DNA from 2 places in the Pectobacterium parvum genome. Region 1 is predicted to be linked to the other one. Evidence: predicted binding sites of a transcription regulator. Region 1 holds the regulator's gene; the other holds the start of a gene.

Evidence for each region. Region 1 encodes ArgR, which controls arginine synthesis, uptake and breakdown. Its sites were predicted from a motif close to ANTGAATAAAAATACANT; they were not measured.
Region 2: a site for ArgR is predicted at 5,448-5,465, ahead of argA (amino-acid N-acetyltransferase). Genes of this name have one in related genera too.

Annotation. Positions count from the first base shown of each region.
Region 1 is NZ_CP087392.1:909,501-916,863, reverse strand. Features, by position in the region: gene dnaG (DNA primase) at 120-1,871, opposite strand; gene rpsU (30S ribosomal protein S21) at 2,026-2,241, opposite strand; gene tsaD (tRNA (adenosine(37)-N6)-threonylcarbamoyltransferase complex transferase subunit TsaD) at 2,470-3,483, shown strand; gene argR (transcriptional regulator ArgR) at 3,557-4,027, opposite strand; gene mdh (malate dehydrogenase) at 4,497-5,435, shown strand; gene LOZ86_RS04145 (helix-turn-helix domain-containing protein) at 5,624-5,887, opposite strand; gene LOZ86_RS04140 (DNA-binding protein) at 6,075-6,461, shown strand; gene LOZ86_RS04135 (DNA-binding protein) at 6,711-7,085, shown strand; gene ispB (octaprenyl diphosphate synthase) at 7,155-7,363, opposite strand, start outside.
Region 2 is NZ_CP087392.1:3,773,387-3,780,749, reverse strand. Features, by position in the region: gene recD (exodeoxyribonuclease V subunit alpha) at 1-1,384, shown strand, start outside; gene LOZ86_RS17055 (LacI family DNA-binding transcriptional regulator) at 1,461-2,483, opposite strand; gene LOZ86_RS17050 (L-talarate/galactarate dehydratase) at 2,810-4,006, shown strand; gene argA (amino-acid N-acetyltransferase) at 4,090-5,433, opposite strand; gene amiC (N-acetylmuramoyl-L-alanine amidase AmiC) at 5,799-7,043, shown strand; tRNA gene LOZ86_RS17035 (tRNA-Met) at 7,216-7,292, opposite strand.

The DNA.
Region 1 (7,363 bases):
GTGTCGGTCAGCGTAGTTCGCTAACAATAGCATTAGGGGTATTTTTCTTATCGCCGCGCCCCTGTAGCGGCTCTTTGCAGGGCTCAACCCTGCTATTTATCGGCAATTAAGCCTCTGTATCAGTGTTTTCTGGTCAATGCCAGTTGCAACGACCAAAGCTCTTTTTTTTCTTTGGCGTTGAGTCCATGCGTTCTGTCACGGGCAATCAATGTGTCTTGTCGCTGTTTCAACAGCTGATCGTAGAGCTCAGCCAAGCTGATTCTGAACTTCTCGTCGAGTTCTTCCTCTACGATCATATGGTTCCATACTGCGATGGTTTCAAGCTGTTTATAGTATTTACTGTCACGATATTGTTCTAACAGTAGAGCCATACTCATTCTCGGGCTGGCGTTACAAGTTTTCACCAAGTCCTGAAACAACGATAAACCTGGGACTTTGTCTTGCTCAATACCTTCCAGCGCGAGGTCAGGCACCTCTGCCGCCAGTCTTGGGTTTTGCACTAAGAGTCCTATAAGTATACGCATAGTTGTGACTTTTAGTTGCGGCGTCTGGTAAGACTGCTCCAGCTCTGCGGCTTTGGGCAGCAGCCGATCCAACTGGCTGTCGTCCAAAATACCCAGCTTGTTGCCAAGCTGCTGGCGTAAGTAAAGCCGTTGTGTTTCTCCCGGCACTTTGCCAATCAATGGCATAGCGAGAATACCAAGTTTGGTTCGACCGTCAGCAGAACTCATATCCACCTGCTGTTGCAGCGTCTCAAACAGAAACTGCGACAGCGGCAACGCTTGTACCATACGCTGCTCAAAGGCGGCTTTGCCTTCTTTACGCACCAGCGTGTCGGGATCTTCACCATCTGGTAGGAACATAAAACGTAGCTGGCGACCATCGTTCAAATAGGGTAGCGCAGTTTCCAGCGCGCGCCATGCCGCTTCGCGTCCGGCACGGTCTCCGTCGTAACAACACACCACCAGATCGGTGGCGCGAAAGAGTAACTGAATGTGTTCGGCAGTCGTGGAGGTACCCAGCGATGCCACCGCATAATCAATACCAAACTGCGCCAACGCCACCACATCCATATAACCTTCAACAACCAAGAGTCGTTTGAGATCTTTATGGTTTTGCTGTGCTTCATACAGGCCGTACAGCTGGCGACCTTTATGGAAAATGCCCGTTTCTGGTGAGTTCAGATACTTCGGAGTATCGTGACCTAACACGCGTCCGCCGAAGGCAATCACTCTTCCCCTCTTGTCGCGGATGGGGAACATCACGCGCTCGCGAAAGCGGTCGTACGTTCTGCCCTGATCGTTAGTCACCAGCATACCGACATCGTTCAATACGTTGCGATCGCTACCTTCACCAAACCGCTTGAGAACGTTATCCCAGCCGGATGGAGCGAAGCCAATTGAAAAATGGCTGATCACCTCTGCACTTAAACCACGCTGTTGCAGATACTGCAACGCAGGAACTCCGACGGAATGTTGCAGTGCTTGCTGATAAAACGAGCTGATGTGCCCCATCAGCTCGTACTGATTATGTCGTTGGTGAATTTCTTGCTTAGTTGGGCCTGTGCCAGTTTCATAAGGCACTTCCAAACCATGCATCGTAGCCAGTTCTTCAATGGTTTCAACGAATTCGAGACGATCGTAATTCATTAAAAAGTCTATGGCTGTGCCGTGTGCGCCACAGCCAAAACAGTGATAGAACTGTTTGTCACTGTTTACGGTGAATGAGGGGGTCTTCTCGTGATGGAACGGGCAGCACGCATGGTAGTTTTTGCCCTGCTTCTTCAGTTTGACGCGCGCGTCAATGAGATCGACGATGTCGGTGCGAGCCAGCAGGTCATTAATAAATACGCGTGGGATTCGTCCAGCCATAAGCCCCTAGTGTATACCCTTCTGTAAGGTGATTACATTGGATATAGCTTATAAACGACAACAAGCCGCGCTTCCTTTTGGAAAGCACGGCCTTACGTATGCAACTGCTAAGTCTGCGGATTAATCACGCGTTGGAGGGAAACCCTCCTGAAAATTAATACAGACGAGTGCGGCGTGCGTTTTCTCGAGCCAATTTCTTCGCGTGACGTTTCACTGCAGAAGCTTTAGCGCGCTTGCGTTCGGTCGTTGGTTTTTCATAAAACTCACGACGACGAACTTCAGCCAGGACGCCTGCTTTTTCACAGGAACGTTTGAAGCGACGCAGAGCTACGTCGAACGGCTCGTTTTCACGTACTTTAATTACCGGCATGTGCCTCTCACCTCAATAAATTCGGTTTGCCGCTGGCCTTGTGCCAGCCTTTTCAAAATGGTGCGGAATTCTACTGCAAACCTGACGTCTTTGTAAAGCATTGCGGTGATCATAAAACGCCCAGCCACGGCCAGCGCAGAAATCAGGTCGCTTATGGTAGACTATCCGCAGTTTGAAGCAAGCGGCATTTAACGCATGCTCGTATCATCATCAAAGTTAGGAACAGCAATGCGCGTATTGGGTATCGAAACATCCTGTGATGAAACCGGTGTGGCCATTTATGACACGGAAACCGGTTTGCTCGCCAATCAGTTATACAGCCAGGTCAAATTGCATGCTGATTACGGCGGCGTAGTGCCTGAGCTCGCCTCACGAGATCACGTGCGTAAAACGGTTCCGTTGATTCAGGCGGCGCTGCGTGAAGCTGGGCTACAGGCTGACGATATCGATGGTGTGGCTTACACCGCCGGCCCTGGTTTGGTTGGCGCGCTATTAGTGGGCGCGACGATCGGTAGGTCGTTGGCATTCGCCTGGGGTGTACCGGCGATTCCTGTGCACCATATGGAAGGGCACTTGCTGGCGCCGATGCTGGAAGATAACCCGCCGGCGTTTCCTTTCGTGGCGCTGCTGGTCTCTGGTGGTCATACGCAGCTCATCAGCGTGACAGGCATTGGTGAGTACCGTTTGCTGGGCGAGTCGATTGATGATGCGGCGGGTGAAGCGTTTGATAAAACGGCGAAGTTACTGGGATTAGATTACCCCGGTGGTCCAATGCTGTCGAAAATGGCGCAGGCGGGGAATTCCCAACGCTTTACGTTTCCGCGCCCGATGACCGATCGGCCGGGGCTGGATTTCAGCTTTTCTGGGCTAAAAACGTTTGCTGCCAATACGATTCGTAGCAATGGTGATGACGATCAAACGCGTGCTGACATTGCTCGTGCGTTTGAAGACGCCGTCGTAGATACGCTGGCGATAAAATGTCGTCGTGCGTTGGATGAGACGGGTTTTAAACGACTGGTCATGGCGGGAGGCGTGAGTGCAAACCGGACACTGCGCCAGCGCTTAGGTGAAGTGATGGTGAAACGCGGTGGTGAAGTGTTTTATGCGCGGCCTGAATTTTGTACGGATAATGGCGCGATGATTGCCTACGCAGGCAGTGTGCGTCTTGTGCATGGCGCGAGCCAGACGCTGGGCGTATCTGTTCGGCCACGTTGGCCGTTGGCTGAATTGCCTGCGGTGTGAGCGTTCGAGCGGTAATCACTACGTGTAGATCTCGGGTCTACACGTAGTGAAGAAAGCGTAGCAAAAAAGCGAATTACAACTCTTGTTCGAATAACACCAGAATAGCTTCGTAGAGCTGTTTGACGCTGAAGCCTCTTGCTGGGGTGGTAAAAATAGTGTCATCACCCGCGATAGTGCCGAGAATGCCTTCTGACTTACCTAGTGAATCCAGCAGGCGAGCAATGAGCTGCGCGGCGCCAGGGCTGGTATGGATCACGACGACGGCATCATTGTAATCCACGTCGAGCACAAGGTTCTTCAGCGGGCTGGATGTCGTCGGGACGCCAAGTTCGGCAGGGAGACAATACACCATCTCCATTTTGGCATTGCGTGTGCGCACGGCGCCAAATTTCGTTAGCATGCGTGACACCTTGGATTGGTTGATGTTTTCAAATCCTTCGTCTTGCAATGCCTGAACAATTTCACTTTGAGAACTGAACTTCTCTTCTTTTAACAGCGCCTTGAACGCTTTAACGAGGTCTTCTTGTTTTGTCGAATTTCGCATTCTGCACCGGATTAATTGTTATGGTTAATCTTCCTATTATGCAGTTGTGTGAATTTTTATGCAATTAAATCGCGTATAATTCCAGTCCCTTTCACCAGATATGCGTTAGTCGCTGTTTTCAAAAAAAATCGACTCTCGGGCAGTCCGAAAAATGCGTCCTGCGTCACATAAAAGTAAATCAAATGTTATCAGAATGATGTTGTTCGGACGCCATTGATCGGTGTAATGTAGCGCACCGGTTAAACGCACGTGAATGAACACCGCGTTATAGCTCAATAGCTTATTAACTTTACTTACCTTTCAAACGAATGGTTGTTTTTGATTTATTATTAGAGACATAGCGTATTTTTTGTCTCTCGTGTCATTTATGGAAAGATAAGTAGGTTGCTCGTATCCCCATTTTTATATTCTGTTTATAACCAAATGAATTCACGGCACTTTTTTATTTTATGATAATAAGGAGTTTAGGATGAAAGTTGCAGTTCTCGGAGCAGCAGGTGGTATCGGTCAGGCACTCGCACTCCTCCTCAAAACCCAGCTTCCTTCAGGTTCAGAACTATCCCTTTACGATATCGCCCCAGTAACGCCGGGTGTTGCCGTCGATCTGAGCCATATTCCTACAGCAGTGAAGATCAAAGGCTATAGCGGTGAAGATGCTAAACCAGCGCTTGTTGGTGCAGATATCGTGCTGATCTCCGCGGGTGTGGCACGTAAACCTGGTATGGATCGTTCCGATCTGTTCAACGTCAATGCTGGCATTGTGCGTAATCTGGTTGAGCAAATTGCGGTTACTTGCCCGAAAGCCTGTGTCGGTATCATCACCAACCCAGTGAATACGACCGTTGCCATTGCAGCCGAAGTACTGAAAAAAGCTGGCGTATATGACAAGAACAAACTGTTCGGCGTTACAACGCTGGATATCATCCGTTCCAACACGTTCGTTGCTGAGCTGAAAGGCAAACAGCCGCAGGACATTAATGTGCCAGTTATCGGTGGACATTCTGGTGTGACGATTCTGCCGCTGCTGTCTCAGGTTCCTGGTATCAGCTTCAGCGAGCAGGAAGTGGCTGATCTGACCAAGCGTATCCAGAATGCGGGTACTGAGGTTGTTGAAGCCAAAGCAGGTGGCGGATCGGCTACGTTGTCGATGGGTCAGGCTGCGGCACGTTTTGGTCTGTCTCTGGTTCGTGCGCTGCAAGGCGAAAGCGGTGTGGTGGAATGTGCATACGTTGAAAGCGATGGCAAATATGCCCGCTTCTTCGCTCAACCGATTCTGTTAGGCAAAGACGGCGTCGCCGAGCGTAAAGACATCGGCACATTAAGCGCTTTTGAGCAAAATGCGCTGAACAGCATGCTGGATACGCTGAAGCAGGATATTGAGCTAGGCGAGACGTTCATCAAGAACTAAATACCCGTCATACTTCAAGCTGCATATGCGTTGGCTTTCCTCGCTCACCCCAGTCACTTACTGATGTAAGTTTCTGGGGACTTGCTGCGTCGCCGCCTTCCTGCAACTCGAATTATTTAGGGTATGAGCGAGTGTTAGTCATTCGCAGAATAAAAAGCCGGAGATGTCGATCTCCGGCTTTTTCTTTTTTAATCGGGACGGATGAGTTTTTTTCTGTCGATAAGCTCATTGGTTTCTGGATTGTAGTACCGGCTGGGCCAAATCTCTGATGGGTGAATACCCATCGCATCGGCAATAAGCCACTCCCCTTTGGGCCAAGGGCGTGAGAGTGCATTAGCTAGCGTAGATGAGCTTAATCCGGCCGCTCGCGATACCGCCGCCAGCGTCGTGTTTTTCTTGCGCAGTGCAGCAATGATATCAGCGGGATGCCAGTCTTGTTTCCTTAAAATCATAATCCTTCCCTTATTTGCTATAAGACGACTGTAGATTAGTGGTATAAATAACGGATGTTAGTTATATGCCGAACTAACATGACATTATTATTTGGAAATAATATAGCATTAGATTCCCTTAAAATTCTCAATTAATTTCCAAATAAGGGCGTTTTTGTTAGGGATGGCACTATCAGGATGAAAGGCAATGAAAAAAGAGTGGTTTGCTACCAGCGAATTGGTTGGAGTCGGCGGCCTTCCGAAATCAAGACAAGGATTAAATAAGCGCGCCCGCGAGGATGGATGGGAGAAGCGTCGCCGTAAAGGCGTCCAGGGAAGAGGAGTGGAGTACTCAATTCACAGCTTGCCGGATACGGTAAAAAAATCCCTATTACTCGAAATCAAGCCTTCCGCCTACTCGGCGAAACAGCCTGCGGCACTGGCCGTATGGATGCAGATTTATCAGCAACTATCTGAAAAAGAAAGAGATGAGCTAATCGCTTATATTCTGCGAGTCGGTGTGTCTACCACGCTGAGTCAGTTAGGCATTACACCGTCGGATGGGGAACCTATCTCATCGATGGTGATTGACTGATTCGCGACTGGCGATCTTTCTGAACGTTAGCCTCAGTGATGAAAAGGAACCTGTATTTTCTGTCGCTTTGTAGCACTTTCTCTGGCTGCGGTGGTTGGACATCACGCTGGATTTAATCATTTCTTCTATTACTTAGGTGTGTCGGTAACGTGTAAAAGTTAGCGGCTTAGGTAATTATAGTCTACTATATGGAAACTTTTGGGCGAGTTGACGTAATGCCTGTTCAAAACAAACAAGGGAGTGACGAGTATGGACAAAGAGTGGTTTGCAACAAGTGAGCTGGTTGGCGTAGGTGGATTGCCTAAGTCGCCGCAGGGGCTGAACAAACGGGCGCGAGACGATGGTTGGGAAAAGCGCAGGCGGAAAGGGGTTCAAGGGCGCGGTGTCGAATATTCTATTCGCAGTTTGCCAAACGAGGTCAGGAACTCTCTACTGGTAAAAGAAAATCCGCCAACCGAGTATTATCGTATCGATAATGAGCCGACCCTGCTGTCATCGTGGGTGCATATTTTCCATCAACTTTCCGTTGATGAACGAAGCCGGCTGATTAATTTCATCTTGCGTGAAGGGACAATAGCGATGCTGTCTCGGCTGGATGATGTCACACTCGACCAGACTGCCTAAGTCTGGCGAACGAGTAGCGCTGCAAGGCAGCGCTACTCGCGCTACTTAGGTTAAATCATTTATACCACGTTAGAAATCGCGCTGTACGGCTAAGTGAGCAAGGCCTTCGAGCGCCATGCGGTGTGCCGTTTCCGGCAGCAACTGTAGTGCGCTAATCGCTTTATCAGCCTCTTCTTCGGCACGCTGACGCGTATAATCAAGTGAACCACATTGCTGCATGGCGGAAAGAACCGGCCCCAGCAGATGACGCCCGTTTCCTTCTTCAATCGCCTTGCGAA
Region 2 (7,363 bases), 1.8 Mb from region 1:
CGCCGCAGCTGTCGCCTTGACGCGCCGCATTGCGGTTATTTCCGGCGGGCCGGGAACGGGGAAAACGACGACGGTGGCCAAATTGCTGGCGGCGCTGATTGAGCTGAATACGGGAGAGACGTTGCGTATTCAACTGGCTGCGCCGACTGGGAAAGCGGCTGCGCGGCTCACGGAGTCGCTGGGGCAGGCGCTGCACCGTCTTGCGGTAGAGCCTCGGCTGCGGGATGCGTTTCCGCAGGAAGCGACAACGCTGCATCGTCTTTTGGGCGCGGTGACAGACAGTCAGCGCCTGCGTCACCATCAGGACAACCCGCTGCATTTGGATGTGCTGATTGTGGATGAGGCCTCGATGGTCGATCTGCCGATGATGGCAAATGTGATCGCTGCGCTTCCGCCACACGCCAGAATTATCTTTCTGGGTGACCGCGATCAGTTAGCGTCCGTCGAGGCGGGTGCGGTGTTGGGCGATATCTGTCGTTTTGCCGAGGCTGGCTATAGCCGTGAGCGGGCGCAGCAATTGCTGCGACTGACGGGCTGTCAACTGGATGAAAGCGGCCCTGAAGGGCAGACGACAGTCAGTGACAGTATTTGTCTGTTACGCCGGAGCTACCGTTTCGATCCGCATTCCGGGATTGGTCAACTGGCGCTGGCGGTTAACGGCGGTGATGATGCGCGTGTGCGTGCGGTGTTAAACGGCGAGTTTGCCGACATTACCTGTAGCCCGTTAACCGATGCTGAAGAGTATCAGGCCATGCTGGCACAGTGTGTCGAAGGGTATCGTGATTATCTACAGCTTGTTGCTACGGGATCCACGCCGGATGCTGTGCTGCTTGCCTTCCAGCGCTATCGCCAGCTGTGCGCATTGCGCGAAGGGCCATTTGGCGTAGCAGGGCTGAATCAGCGCATCGAGCAGGCTTTGCATCAGGCTGGGCTGATTCAGCGCAGCCGTAATCCGCTTAACCGCTGGTATTCCGGCCGACCGGTCATGATTGAACGTAACGATGCCGCATTGGGTCTGTTCAATGGGGATATCGGTCTTGCCATGATGGGAGAAAGCGGGGAACTGCGCGTATTTTTCCCGTTGCCAAATGGCGAAACCAAAGACGTTACGCCAAGCCGTCTGCCGCCGCATGAAACGGCCTATGCGATGACGGTGCATAAATCACAGGGATCGGAGTTTGATCATACGGCGCTGGTGCTGCCTAACCACTATTTGCCGGTGCTGACGCGGGAGCTGGTGTATACCGCCATCACCCGCGCGTGCCAGCGTTTGTCACTCTATACCGATGTCCGTATTCTCTGCCGAGCGGTGAAAACGCCAACGCAACGCTATAGCGGCCTGGAAGAGAGAATTAGCGCACTGATGAATGGCGACACACCTTAAATCATTTGTGTTGCAGGCTGGCAAGGCCCACGGCGGGCCGAGTCGGTGAGGGCAATCAAATGTGATGAATAGAACGTCAGGCAGACTCGCGTTCAATCAGTGAAAAACCGATATCCACGATGGGAGAGGGTACGCTCTTCCCCTCAATTTTTTCTGCCAGCATTGCCGCTGCGTCGGTGCCGATCTTCCAGCGATCAACCCTGACCGTTGTAATCGTCGGTTTGCTGTGTGCAGCGAAATCCAGATCGCCAAATCCCATGACTGCCAGTTGCCCCGGCACCGCTAATCCTCTGGCAGCCGCTTCGATCATCACACCTTGCGCCAGCGTATCGGAACTGCAAATGATGGCATCAAAAACGTCGCCATTAGCCAGAAGTTCACTCAGCCCTTGTCGCCCTAACGCCAGCGTCGCAGGCCACGGGGCGATGGCTTCACGCACGTAGCTTTCCGGCTGTTTTTGTATGAGGTCGTAAATGCCTTTCTTACGTAATCCGGCACGCGTGTCTTCGGTCCAGACAAGGCCAAAGCGCGAATGTCCTTTACCCAGCAAATAGTGCCCAATAGCGTTCCCGATATTTTCATGGGAAAAACCGACCAGCATATCGAGCGGCGTCGGGGTGAGATCCCAGATTTCAACGACGGGGATCGTGGCGTTGAGCAGAAGACGTTTGAGTTCGGGCGTGTGGTGAATACCGGTGAGGACGATCCCGTCTGGGCGACGAGAAAGCAGGGTAGCGACAATCTCTGCCTCGGATTCATTGGTATAGCCAGCAACGCACAACAGCATGTGGTAACCGCGTGCGGCCAGCTCATCGCTGATTGCCTGAACGGTATCAACGAACATGTTGTTATTGATTTGCGGTACAACGACGGCGATCAGCTTACTGCGTCGGGAGGCGAGCCCGCCCGCTAACATATTGGGGATATAACCTGTGGCGCGGACCGCTTCCATCACCTTGTTCACGGTTTCTGCACGAACAATCTTCGGATTGTTCAACGCGCGGCTGACGGTCATGGGCGAAATGCCTGCGGCACGCGCGACATCTTCAAGCGTGGGAGCACGCGGCGGCATGCTGCTGGCGTTCTTATCGCGTTTCAATCACGGGTTCCCTTCTGAGGCTGCGCGCATATTCACATGTCGCTGGATTATCGTTGATGGTACATCGGTTTACCAGTCGCCTGTGTTTCTGACAACCTGCCGAATTGTCTCGCTTTTTCGGGCTGGCCCAAGAGCTGGCTAGGCGGTATTTCCGCTGTATCCTCTAACTTTTTGTGGTGATTGCGCAATCATTAATTTTGTCTCTTGATGGACGGTTTTATCGTGATAATGATTATTATGTGATATGCATTGCATGTTTTTTCTTCATTTATCGCTATCTTCCTTCTGTTTATGAATGTTAGCGCAATCATTTTACGAGGTAAGACATGACCATCAGTGCAAATTCAGCAGCAGTTAGCTATGCAAAAGTCACGAACGTCAGGACGGCTGCCGAGTCGGGCGATCGAATCGAATGGGTAAAACTCTCTCTGGCGTTTTTGCCGCTGGCAACGCCGGTTAGTGATGCGAAAGTACTGACCGGAAGGCAGAAACCCCTGACCGAAGTCGCCATTATTTTTGCGGAAATCCGCAGTCGTGATGGGTTTGAAGGGGTCGGGTTCAGCTACTCCAAGCGAGCGGGCGGACAGGGCATTTATGCCCATGCGAAAGAGATTGCCGATAATCTGCTGGGCGAAGATCCGAACGATATCGATAAGATCTATACCAAGCTGCTGTGGGCTGGCGCATCGGTTGGCCGCAGTGGCATGGCAGTACAGGCGATTTCTCCGCTCGACATCGCGCTGTGGGACATGAAAGCCAAGCGTGCGGGCCTGCCTCTGTCTAAGCTGCTGGGCTCACACCGTGATTCCGTGCAGTGTTACAACACCTCCGGCGGCTTCCTGCATACGCCATTGGATCAGGTATTAAAAAATGTCGTGATCTCCCGTGAAAGCGGCATCGGCGGGATCAAACTGAAAGTCGGCCAGCCGAATACGGCGGAAGATATCCGTCGCCTCACCGCGGTGCGTGAAGCGCTGGGGGATGACTTCCCGCTGATGGTGGATGCCAATCAGCAGTGGGATCGCGAAACGGCGATTCGGATGGGCAGAAAGATGGAAGCCTTTAATCTGATCTGGATTGAAGAGCCGCTGGACGCCTACGATGTGGAAGGTCACGCAGCGCTGACGGCCGCGCTGGATACGCCGATTGCCACTGGCGAGATGCTGACCAGCTTCCGCGAGCATGAACAGCTGATCCTCGGTAACGCCAGTGATTTCGTCCAGCCGGATGCACCGCGTGTGGGTGGGATTTCGCCTTTCCTGAAAATTATGGATTTGGCTGCGAAGCACGGTCGTAAACTGGCACCGCATTTTGCGATGGAAGTGCATTTGCATCTGGCTGCGGCCTATCCGATTGAACCCTGGCTGGAACACTTCGAGTGGCTGAATCCACTTTTCAACGAGCAGCTAGAGCTGCGCGATGGGCGCATGTGGGTATCCGATCGTCTGGGGTTAGGATTTACGCTGAGTGAACAGGCAAGGAAGTGGACAACGCTGAGCTGTGAGTTTGGCAAGCAGCCATAAGCGGATGAAAACATCGTGAGCGAATGAAAACAGCGTGGCCGATTTTACGATCGGCCACGAGAAGCGTTATCGAGTGGAATAACTCAGAGATCCAGCACCAGAATCTTCGAGCGACGCTGGTAGTTATACAGCGCCTGCTTTTTCTTCGGCAGCATTTCCACTTCGGCGGGTAAAAAGCCGCGTTCCTGGAACCAGTGGATGCTGTGCGTTGTCAGCACGAACAGCTTTTGCAGACCCTGCTGACGCGCCTGAGCGGCAACGCGCAGTAACAGCATATCGCCGCGTGATGAACTGCGGTAATCCGGGTGAACCGCGACGCAGGCCATTTCGCCGATGCTTTCTTCTGGGAATGGGTAAAGCGCAGCACAGGCGATGGTCAGGTTATCACGTACCACGACGGTGAATTTGTCGATTTCCATTTCCAACTGCTCGCGCGAGCGTCTGACCAGAATACCTTGCTCTTCCAATGGGCGGATCAGTTCCAGAATACCGCCAATGTCATTGATGGTCGCCCGGCGAACTTGCTCGGCGCTTTCCATCACGATCTGCGTACCGATGCCGTCGCGTGAGAACAGTTCTTGCAGCAGCGCGCCGTCGTCCTGATAGCTGATCAGGTGGCTACGGCGTACGCCGCTGCGGCAGGCTTTGACCGCGCCGCGCAGGAATCGGACCGTCCCCGAATGGTAATCGCCAGTCTGTTCCAGCGCATCAATACGCTGCTGTGCATCGTCAGGGAACAGCTCGGAAATGATGTTGCCTTCTTCATTGGTTACGCCCTGCGAGGAGCAGAAGCCGATCATCTTTTCCGCTTTCAGCTTAATAGCGAGCTGGGTCGCGACCTCTTCCGAGGTTAAATTGAAACTTTCACCGGTGACTGAAACCGCAACCGGACCGAGCAGCACAATGGCACCGCTATTCAGCTGGCGGTGAACGGCTTCCTCATCAATGCGGCGAATACGGCCGCTGTGGCAATAGTCCACACCGTCATCCACGCCAAGCGGCTGCGCGATAATAAAGTTACCGCTGACGACATTAATGTGGGCGCCTTGCAGCGGCGTGTTGTTCAGGCTCATCGACAGCCGGGCGGTGATGTCCAACTGCAACATTCCTGCTGCCTGCTTGACCAGCTCCAGCGTGGTGCTGTCGGTGATGCGGGTGTTTTTATGGTAGAGAGGCTCGTAGTGATGCGTTGTCAGATTGGCATCGATCTGGGGACGAGCGCCATAAACGACCACCAGCTTGATCCCCAGACTGTGTAGCAGCCCGATATCATTTACGATGCTAGAGAAGTTGGCATGTTCAATGGCTTCGCCACCTAACATGATGACAAACGTTTTGCCGCGGTGGGCATTGATATAGGGAACTGAATGGCGGAAGCCCTGAACCAGTTCTGTACTCCGTTCCTTCACTGCGAGCCCTCTTTGCATTTTTATTCGTAATTTCTGTATTTTTATTCTTTATGACGTAAAAGGCAAGAGGAAGTATTAACCAGAAAAGCGAGGATTAATGCTTCATCTTGAGACCATGCCCTAAATAATTCGAGTTGCAGGAAGGCGGCAACCGCGCGAGTCCCCAGGAGCTTACATAAGTAAGTGACTGGGGTGAGTAAGGGAAGCCAACGCACATGCGGCTTGAAGTATGACGGGCATGAATAGGATTTTTGCATGACAGCATGGAATAGATTCGTTAAAGTTTTTGACAATTTTTACCTTTATTCATTTTTTAATGGCCTATCCCGCGCATTCGCAACACAACAATGCAGGATAGCGCACAGCAATCAGATCGGAGTGGCATGTCTCATTCGAATCATCATCTGACTCGACGGCGTCTATTACAAAGCGCAGCAGCAACCTGGCTGTTAAGCGTAAGTGGGGTAGGAATAGCGGCGACAACGCAGGTCGTTGCCGTGCGCGTCTGGCCGTCCTCCGCCTATACCCGCGTCACGCTGGAATCCAATCACCCGCTGAAATATAAACAGTTTAGTCTGAGTAATCCTGAACGCATCGTGGTGGATATCGAAAATGTTCATCTGAACAGCGTACTGAAGGAGGTAGCCAGCCAGTTTACGTCGGATAACGACCCGCTGATTAAAGAAGCGCGCATCGGCCAGTTTGATAAAACCACGGTACGCTTGGTGTTGGAGCTCAAGCAGCAGGCGACGACCAAAGTCTTTACGCTAGGGCCAGTGGCTGAATTCAAGCATCGATTGGTGCTGGATTTGTATCCTGCGGCAGGTCGTTACGACAACGAAGAAGATCCGCTGCTGGCACTGCTGGAGGATTATAACAAAGGCGATCTGGAACGTACGCTGCCGGCAGAAGCGCCGAAAGCCGGGAAAGCCGGGCGGGATCGTCCGCTGATTATCATGCTCGACCCCGGCCACGGCGGTGAAGATCCCGGCGCGATTGGCAAGAATAAAACGCGCGAGAAAGACATCGTGCTGCAAATCGCTCGCCGCCTGCGCAAGCTGATCGATAATGAATCCAACATGAAAGCGTATATGACGCGTAATGAAGATGTGTTCATTCCGCTGCGCGTGCGGGTGGCGAAAGCGCGCAAGCAGCGTGCCGATCTGTTCATTTCGATTCATGCGGATGCGTTTACCAATCGATCGGCAAGAGGATCGTCGGTTTTTGCCCTGTCAAAGAAAGGCGCAACCAGTACCGCCGCCAGATTTCTGGCAGAGACCCAGAACGAATCGGATTTGATCGGTGGCGTGAGCATGAGCGGCGATCGCTATTTGGATCACACCATGTTCGATCTGGTGCAGACCGTGACGATTGGCGACAGCCTGACGTTTGGTAAAGAGATCCTGACCCGACTGGGCAGGGTGAATCGTCTGCATAAAAACAGCGTCGATCAGGCCGGGTTTGCAGTACTGAAAGCGCCGGATATTCCGTCTGTTCTGGTTGAGACGGCATTTATCAGTAATCTGGAAGAAGAGCGCAAGCTACGCACCAGCCATTTCCAGCAGCAAATTGCGGAATCCATTTTTGCAGGAATTAAAGCCTACTTTGCCAGTCAGGCTGAGCGGTAGTTGATGTTGCCGATGTAACTCGTACGATGACCGCGCCTAACTGGCGCGGTTCAGAAGGAAGATGTCTGGGGCAGTAGAAACAGATAATGCGTAGAAAACAAAAAAGCACCCGTTAAGGTGCTTTATCGTTGCGTTCTTAATCGAACAGAACTTGATGAAAGACAGTATTAATTGGTTGCGGGGGCCGGATTCGAACCGACGACCTTCGGGTTATGAGCCCGACGAGCTACCAGGCTGCTCCACCCCGCGTCCGTACTAGCTTATTGATTACTGACTCTTTTTTACTGCTTCCACTTTTCTTGATGGACGACTCACATCAA